Regions from separate parts of the Mesorhizobium sp. M1169 genome, predicted to be linked through region 1. Evidence: predicted binding sites of a transcription regulator. Region 1 holds the regulator's gene; each other region holds the start of a gene.
The links. The regulator PhoB, encoded in region 1, activates phosphate uptake and scavenging genes when phosphate is short. The targets are predictions, from matches to a motif close to TGTCATNNANCTGTCAT.
Positions count from the first base shown of each region.

Region 2: NKH41_RS05615 (alkaline phosphatase D family protein) is a predicted target of PhoB. The motif match lies at 1,064-1,080, and genes of this name have one in related genera.
Region 3: phnF (phosphonate metabolism transcriptional regulator PhnF) is a predicted target of PhoB. The motif match lies at 857-873, and genes of this name have one in related genera.

Region 1 is NZ_JAMYME010000033.1:38,413-40,612, reverse strand. It holds gene pstB (phosphate ABC transporter ATP-binding protein PstB) at 1-69, shown strand, start outside; gene phoU (phosphate signaling complex protein PhoU) at 102-809, shown strand; gene phoB (phosphate regulon transcriptional regulator PhoB) at 826-1,515, shown strand; gene NKH41_RS25495 (ROK family protein) at 1,525-2,200, opposite strand, start outside.
Region 2 is NZ_JAMYME010000004.1:86,178-88,377, reverse strand. It holds gene NKH41_RS05615 (alkaline phosphatase D family protein) at 1-991, opposite strand, end outside; gene NKH41_RS05610 (MFS transporter) at 1,271-2,200, opposite strand, start outside.
Region 3 is NZ_JAMYME010000021.1:79,759-81,958, reverse strand. It holds gene phnH (phosphonate C-P lyase system protein PhnH) at 1-316, opposite strand, end outside; partial or broken gene phnG (phosphonate C-P lyase system protein PhnG) at 316-775, opposite strand; gene phnF (phosphonate metabolism transcriptional regulator PhnF) at 911-1,654, shown strand; gene NKH41_RS20440 (zinc-binding alcohol dehydrogenase family protein) at 1,673-2,200, opposite strand, start outside.

The sequences.
Region 1 (2,200 bases):
ACCGAGAAGATATTCACGTCGCCCCGCGAGAAGCGCACGCAGGACTACATCACTGGCCGCTTCGGCTGAGCCGTTCCGATCATGCATATGAGGACAGGACCATGGGCGAACACACAGTCGCTTCTTTCGACGAGGATCTCGAGCAGATCAGCAAGCTGATCCGCGACATGGCCGACCTCGCCGGTTCGATGGTCGGCGGGGCGACCAAGGCGCTGTTGAATTCCGACAACGTGCTGGCGCAACGCGTCGTTTCCGACGACGCCATCATGGATGCGCGTCAACGCGAACTGGACGACCGCGCCATCACCCTGATCGCCAAACGCCAGCCGATGGCCCACGATCTTCGCCATGTGGTCGGAGCGATCCGCATGGCGGGCGACCTCGAACGCATCGGCGACCTTGCCAAGAATATCGCCAAGCGCGTGAGTGCGGTCGGCCTCAGCGCCACGCCGCGGGACCTGTCGCATTCCATCGACGCGATGGCGCAGCTGGTTCTCATCCAGGTGCAGGGTGTCATCGAGGAATATGCTGCAGGCGATGCGGCCGCGTTGGCCAAGCTGCGTGCCGCCGACGAGCGCATCGACGTCAAATACACGTCCGTGTTCCGCGAGCTGTTGACCTACATGATGGAAGATCCGCGCAACATCACCGCTTGCACGCACCTGCTGTTCTGCGCCAAGAATCTGGAGCGGATCGGCGACCATGTCACCAACATCGCCGAAAATGCGTATTATGTGCTGACCGGCGAGCAATTGCCGGTCAATCGTCCGAAGCAGGACGAAACGACAATGTCCGCACCGGTGACATGATGGGGGTGCCCAGCCGATGATCGCACCACGCATAATGGTGGTGGAGGACGAGGAGCCGTTGGGTGTGCTGCTCCGCTACAATCTCGAATCCGAAGGCTACCAGGTCGAGGTGGTGACACGCGGCGACGAAGCCGAGATCCGTTTGCAGGAGAATGTGCCCGACCTTTTGGTGCTCGACTGGATGATACCAGCGGTTTCCGGCATCGAGCTCTGTCGTCGGTTGCGGGTGCGCCCCGAAACCGAGCGGCTGCCGATCATCATGCTGACCGCGCGCGGCGAGGAGAGCGACCGGGTGCGCGGTCTTTCGACCGGCGCCGACGACTATCTGGTCAAGCCGTTTTCGACACCGGAATTCATGGCCAGGGTCAAGGCGCTGCTGCGGCGCGCCAAGCCGGAAGTGCTGTCCAGCGTGCTGAAGGTCGGCGACATCGTGCTCGATCGCGAATCGCACAGGGTCTATCGCAAGAAGAGCGAAATCAGGCTCGGGCCGACCGAATTCCGGCTGCTCGAGTTCATGATGCGGCATCCGGGCCGTGTCTTCTCGCGCAGCCAGTTACTCGATAATGTCTGGGGGGAGACAATCTACATCGACGAACGCACCGTCGACGTGCATGTCGGGCGGCTGCGCAAAGCCGTCAACAACGGCCGGATGCCGGATGTCATCCGCACCATCCGCGGCGCCGGCTATGCGATCAGGGAAGATTGACCCGCCTGGTCAGGCTACGTTCTTTCTGACGCTGGGCCTCATTTGCGCGCCCGGCGCGAAAATCTCCTGGTCGACGAAGCTTAACGCCCGCATCGCGCAGCCTTCGCGGATCAGAGGCAATTCGTTCGGCTCTGTATCGAAGGAGATCGAGCCTGAATGCTGGCCGCCGGCGGTCTGGGCGATTGCCTTCCGCAAGGCCGGCTCGATCAGATCGAAGGCGGCGGCACTGGCGCCGACCATCGCGACCGGTGCCGGATCGATCAGCGCGAACAGCGAGCCGAGACCGAAACCCAGCGCTTCGCCGGCCTTGCGGTAGGCCTCGCGTTCCGGCCCATCTTTCTCGCGCGCCCGGGCCGCCAGTGCGCGCATGTCGGCGTCGCTGACGTCGGCGACCGGTTCGCTGTCTTCGCTCATCTGCCTGGCGTTGCGCCAGATGGCGTAGTTGCCGGCATACGCCTCGATGCAGCCGCGCCGCCCGCAACGGCAGAGCGCGCCGCCCGGACGATGGATCATGTGGCCAAATTCGCCGCCCGAGGAATGCGTCCCGGTGAACAGTTCGCCCTTCAGCACCAGCCCCATGCCGATGCCATGCGAAAGCAGGATGGCGATGAAGTCATCGCGATAGCGATCCGGATTGCGCCAGCGCAAAGCCACCGCCATCATGTTGCAGTCGTTCTCCACCGTT
Region 2 (2,200 bases), on a different contig from region 1:
TCATCGTCTCCTGCATATCCGGACCGTTGGGGCCGCGGTAGGAACGCATGTCGAGGAAGAACACGTCGAGCAGCGGACCATAGGCGATCTTGCGGTAGACGCGGCCGGGCTCCGACGGCTCGTAACGGATCGTCGTCATTTCGTGGAAGGCGCGCGCCGCACGTGCCGCCAGCACATGGATGGATTTTTCAGTGTAGCGATCGTCGGCGCTCAGGTCCTTCGAGTCCGACCAGTTGTTCAGCACCTCGTGGTCATCCCACTGATAGAAGGTCGGACAGATGGCGCTGAGCGCCAGCACATGCCTGTCCATCATGTTGTATTTCCACTGCGCCCGGTATTCGTCCAGCGTCTCGGCAACCTTGCGCTTCTCGTCGATCAGCACTTTGTTTTTCCACTTGCCGCCGTTGGGCAGGTCGACCTCGTCCTTCATCGCACCATCGGCATAGATCGTATCGCCCGAATGCAGGAAGAAGTCGGGCGTGTGCTTGGCAATGGCGGCGTAGGTCTTCATGCCGGTCTCGTCGATGCCCCAACCTTGGCCGGCGGTGTCGCCCGACCAGGCAAAGCGAATGTCGCGCTTCGAGGCAGGTGCCGTGCGGAAGCGGCCGACGACCGGCTCGGAAACGGCGTTGATGTCGGCAAGATCGGCCGCGACCATGCGGTAGAAGATGTCCTGGTCGGAGGCGAGATCGGTAAGCAGCCGCTTCACCGTATAGTCGCTGGCCGGCGAGGTATCGAGCGGCGCCAGGCGGACGGCATTGGTGAAGCTTTCGGTCGACGACACCTCGAACATGACGCGCGACGGCCGGTCGGTGCGTGTCCAGACCATGCCGCTGGTGGCGTCGACGTCGCCGGATTGGATGCCATGGGTGAACGCCGGGCGCTGATTGGCGCGCGAGTAATAGGGAAGGGCGAGGCCCGAGGCGCCGACCAGGCCAACGGCGCTGGCCGACGTGACGAAAGCGCGCCGCGTCATCGAAATCTTGTTCATGGCTGTCTCCTGGATGGCATTGAACGTCGCCGCCAAGCTCCAGCTTCAATGTTTCAGGCACATTTCGAAACGATGAAGGTTTGATAACAGTGAACAGGCTGGCGAATCTCCCCCCTCGAGGGGGAGATGTCGCCGAAGGCGACAGAGGGGGTCGTCTCGGATGGAGCACCGACCTCTTGCGCCTGCGATAAGGGGCCGAGCCCCGTTGGACCGACCCCCTCTGGCCGCTTCGCGGCCATCTCCCCCTCAAGGGGGGAGATTAGCACGGCCGATTGCGCCCTACGCCGCCTGCGGTTCCGGATCAAACGCCGGGCGGCTGGTGTTGATCAACAGCGAGATGCAGGCGGCGGCTATTGCCGTCATACCGGCGATCAGGAAGGCAAGCTCGTAATTGCCTTGCAGCTCGCGCATGGTGCCGCCGAAGAAGGCCGCTGTCGCGGCGCCAACCTGATGGCCGGCGACGATCCAGCCGAAGACGATCGGCCCGCTGCGGTCGCCGAACGCCTCGTTGGAAAGCCTGAGCGTCGGCGGCACCGTGGCGATCCAGTCCAGTCCGTAAAACACCGCGAAGATGATCAGGCTGGTCGCCGAGAAGCCGGAATAGGGCAGATAGATCAGCGACAGGCCGCGAATGCCGTAATAGACGCCGAGCAGCTTGCGCGGGTCGAAACGGTCGGTGAGCCAGCCCGACAGCGTCGTGCCGATCAGGTCGAAGATGCCCATCATCGACAGCAGGCCTGCGGCCTGCACTTCGCCGATGCCCATATCGCCGCAAAAGGCGATCAGATGCGTGCCGACCAACCCATTGGTGGTGAAGCCGCAAACGAAGAAGGTGGCGAACAGATACCAGAACACGCGCGTGCCGGCGGCGCGGCGCAGCGTGCTCAATGTATGCGAAAGGAAATTGCCTTGCGAGGCTGGCGGCACCGGCGGCACGTCGTCGGCATCGGCGCCATAGCGGACCATGCCGATCGACGCCGGGCGCTCCGGCACCAGCATATAGACCAGCGGCACCAGGCAGGCGGTGGCCACGGCAATGGCGATGGCGACCGGCTTCCAGCCGCCCGACTGGGCGAGCGAGGCGAGCAGCGGCAGGAAGACCAGCAGCCCGGTGGCACTGGACGCCGACATCAGTCCCATCACCAAGCCGCGATTGGTCTTGAACCAGCGGTTGACGATGGTCGCGCCGAGCACGGTGGCGACGGCGCC
Region 3 (2,200 bases), on a different contig from region 1:
CCGGCGTGGCGATCAGCGCGAAATGCGCGTCGGCCGGGGTGTTGGCCAGCGGCGCGCCGGTATGGAAGCCAAGCCAGGATTTCACCGCCGACACCTGCAAAGCCGGGTCGAGCCAGAGCGGCGTGTCGTTGTCGCACAGCGCCAGCGCAACGGCGCCGGCGGTGGCCGACAGCGGCGCCGGTGGGTGGGCAAGGGCCGGCAAGGGCTGGACGCTGCCCGGCCGCGCCATCGCGTCCATGACGGCACGGAATACGGTCTGGGCATTGAATACCGGATCGGCGAAGCCGCCTTCAATGGATTGAGTGGCGATATCCATCAGTCTTCTCCGCGCACCATGGTGAAGAAATCGACCTTGGTCGCCGCCGTCTCGGCGCGGCGCTGTTCACGCCTTGGCCAGTGCCGCCTGCAAGGGCGCAACGATCCTGGTCTCGACCTCATTGCGGTGGGCCGGGTCCTGCCACAGCGCATCGGCGATTGCCGCCAGCCTTGCCTTCTGCTTGTCGCGGCCGAGCGCGTAGCAGTGGCCGACATGGCCGGACGCAAGCCGCACCGTGGCACGGGTGACCGTCGCCTCGCCGACATTGAAAGGGGCACCACCGCCGCCGATGCGGCCGCGTACCGTAACCAGGCCGGTTTCGGGGCCACGCAGAAGTTCCGCTTCGCAAGGCAGGCCGGCTTCGTCCCAGAGGCGGACGATGTCGTCGCCGGCCGATTGCGCCAGCGTCGCCATCACGGCCTTGCGCTCGGCCTGCTCTCGCGCTTCCCGTCCTCGCATGGCCGGTGCTCCTCGTCTGCCTTCATTTGTCTATTGATATAGACAACTATACAAATTATATCCATTATCTAGCGCGTGTCCATGACGGGCACGTGACACGGACCGAAAGATCGGCGCGAGGAATTGGGGCGGGAGATGATCGGACGAGCCAACAGCATCGAGCGGCGCAGCGGTGTCGCGCTGTGGCGGCAGATCGCCGACCAGATCCTGCATTCGATCGCCGCCGGCGATTTTCCCGAGAATGCCGCGCTGCCGCCGGAGATCGCGTTGGCCGGACGCTATGGCGTCAACCGCCACACGGTGCGTAGCGCTATCGCAGCGCTGGTGCAGGAGGGTGTGCTCAGGGCGGAGCAGGGGCGCGGCACCTTCGTGCTGCCGCGCAAGCTGCTGTCTTATCCGATCGGCGCCCGCACCCGCTTTTCCGAGGGATTGCAAGGACAGGCGTCCGAGCGGCATATCACCTTGCTCGCGTCATCGATCGAGCCGGCCAACCGTCGTGTCGCAGAGGGCTTAGGCCTTGCGACGGGGGCCGATGTGATACGCCTGGAAACGCGCGGCGAAGCCGATGGAATGCCGGTATCCCGCGCGGCCGGCTGGTTCGATGCCAGGCGCTTTGCCGGCATCGATGCCGCCATGGCGGAAACCGGTTCGATCACCGCATCGCTGGCACGTTTCGGCATCGACGACTATCTCAGGCAATCGACCGTGCTGTCGGCGCGCCATGCCGATGCCGCCGACCTTGCTGACCTCGACCTGCAGCCCGGCGCCATCGTGCTAGTGACGGTCGCCGTCAACGTCACGCCCGACGGTCAGCCGATACAGTTTTCGGAGTCGCGCTTCCCGGCCGAGCGGATCGAGCTCAAATTGTCGGCGCTCTGAGATGCGGCAGCCCTGGCATCATCCGACTTGAATGACGGCCTTGATCAGGCCGGACTTCTCATGCGCCCAGCGGGCGAGGTCGTGCGGCGTCTCGCCAAGCGTGGTGCGGTGGGTGACCAGCTTTGCCAGCGGCAGCGCGCCGTTGCGGATCGAGGCGGCGACATGGTCGAAATCGGCACGCAGGGCGTTGCGGCTGCCGATCAGCATCATCTCGCGCTTGTGGAATTCGGGATCGGAAAAGGCGATGTCGTCCTTGACGACGCTGACCAGGACCAGCGCCCCGCCGTGCGCGACATGGGCGAAGGCCGACTGCACCGACCGGGTGTTGCCGGTGGCATCGAAAACCACGTCGAAGCCGTCGCCGCCGGTTGCTTCCCGCACCAGGTCGGCAGCAGCGCCCCGCGAGCCGTCGAGGGTCGCGAAGCCGAGTTCGCTTTCGGCGAAACCCAGCCTCTCCGCACTCATGTCGAGCAGCATCACGTCTAGCCCGGCGATGCGGGCGAACAGCGCCGTGCCGAGCCCGATCGGGCCTGCACCGATGACCAG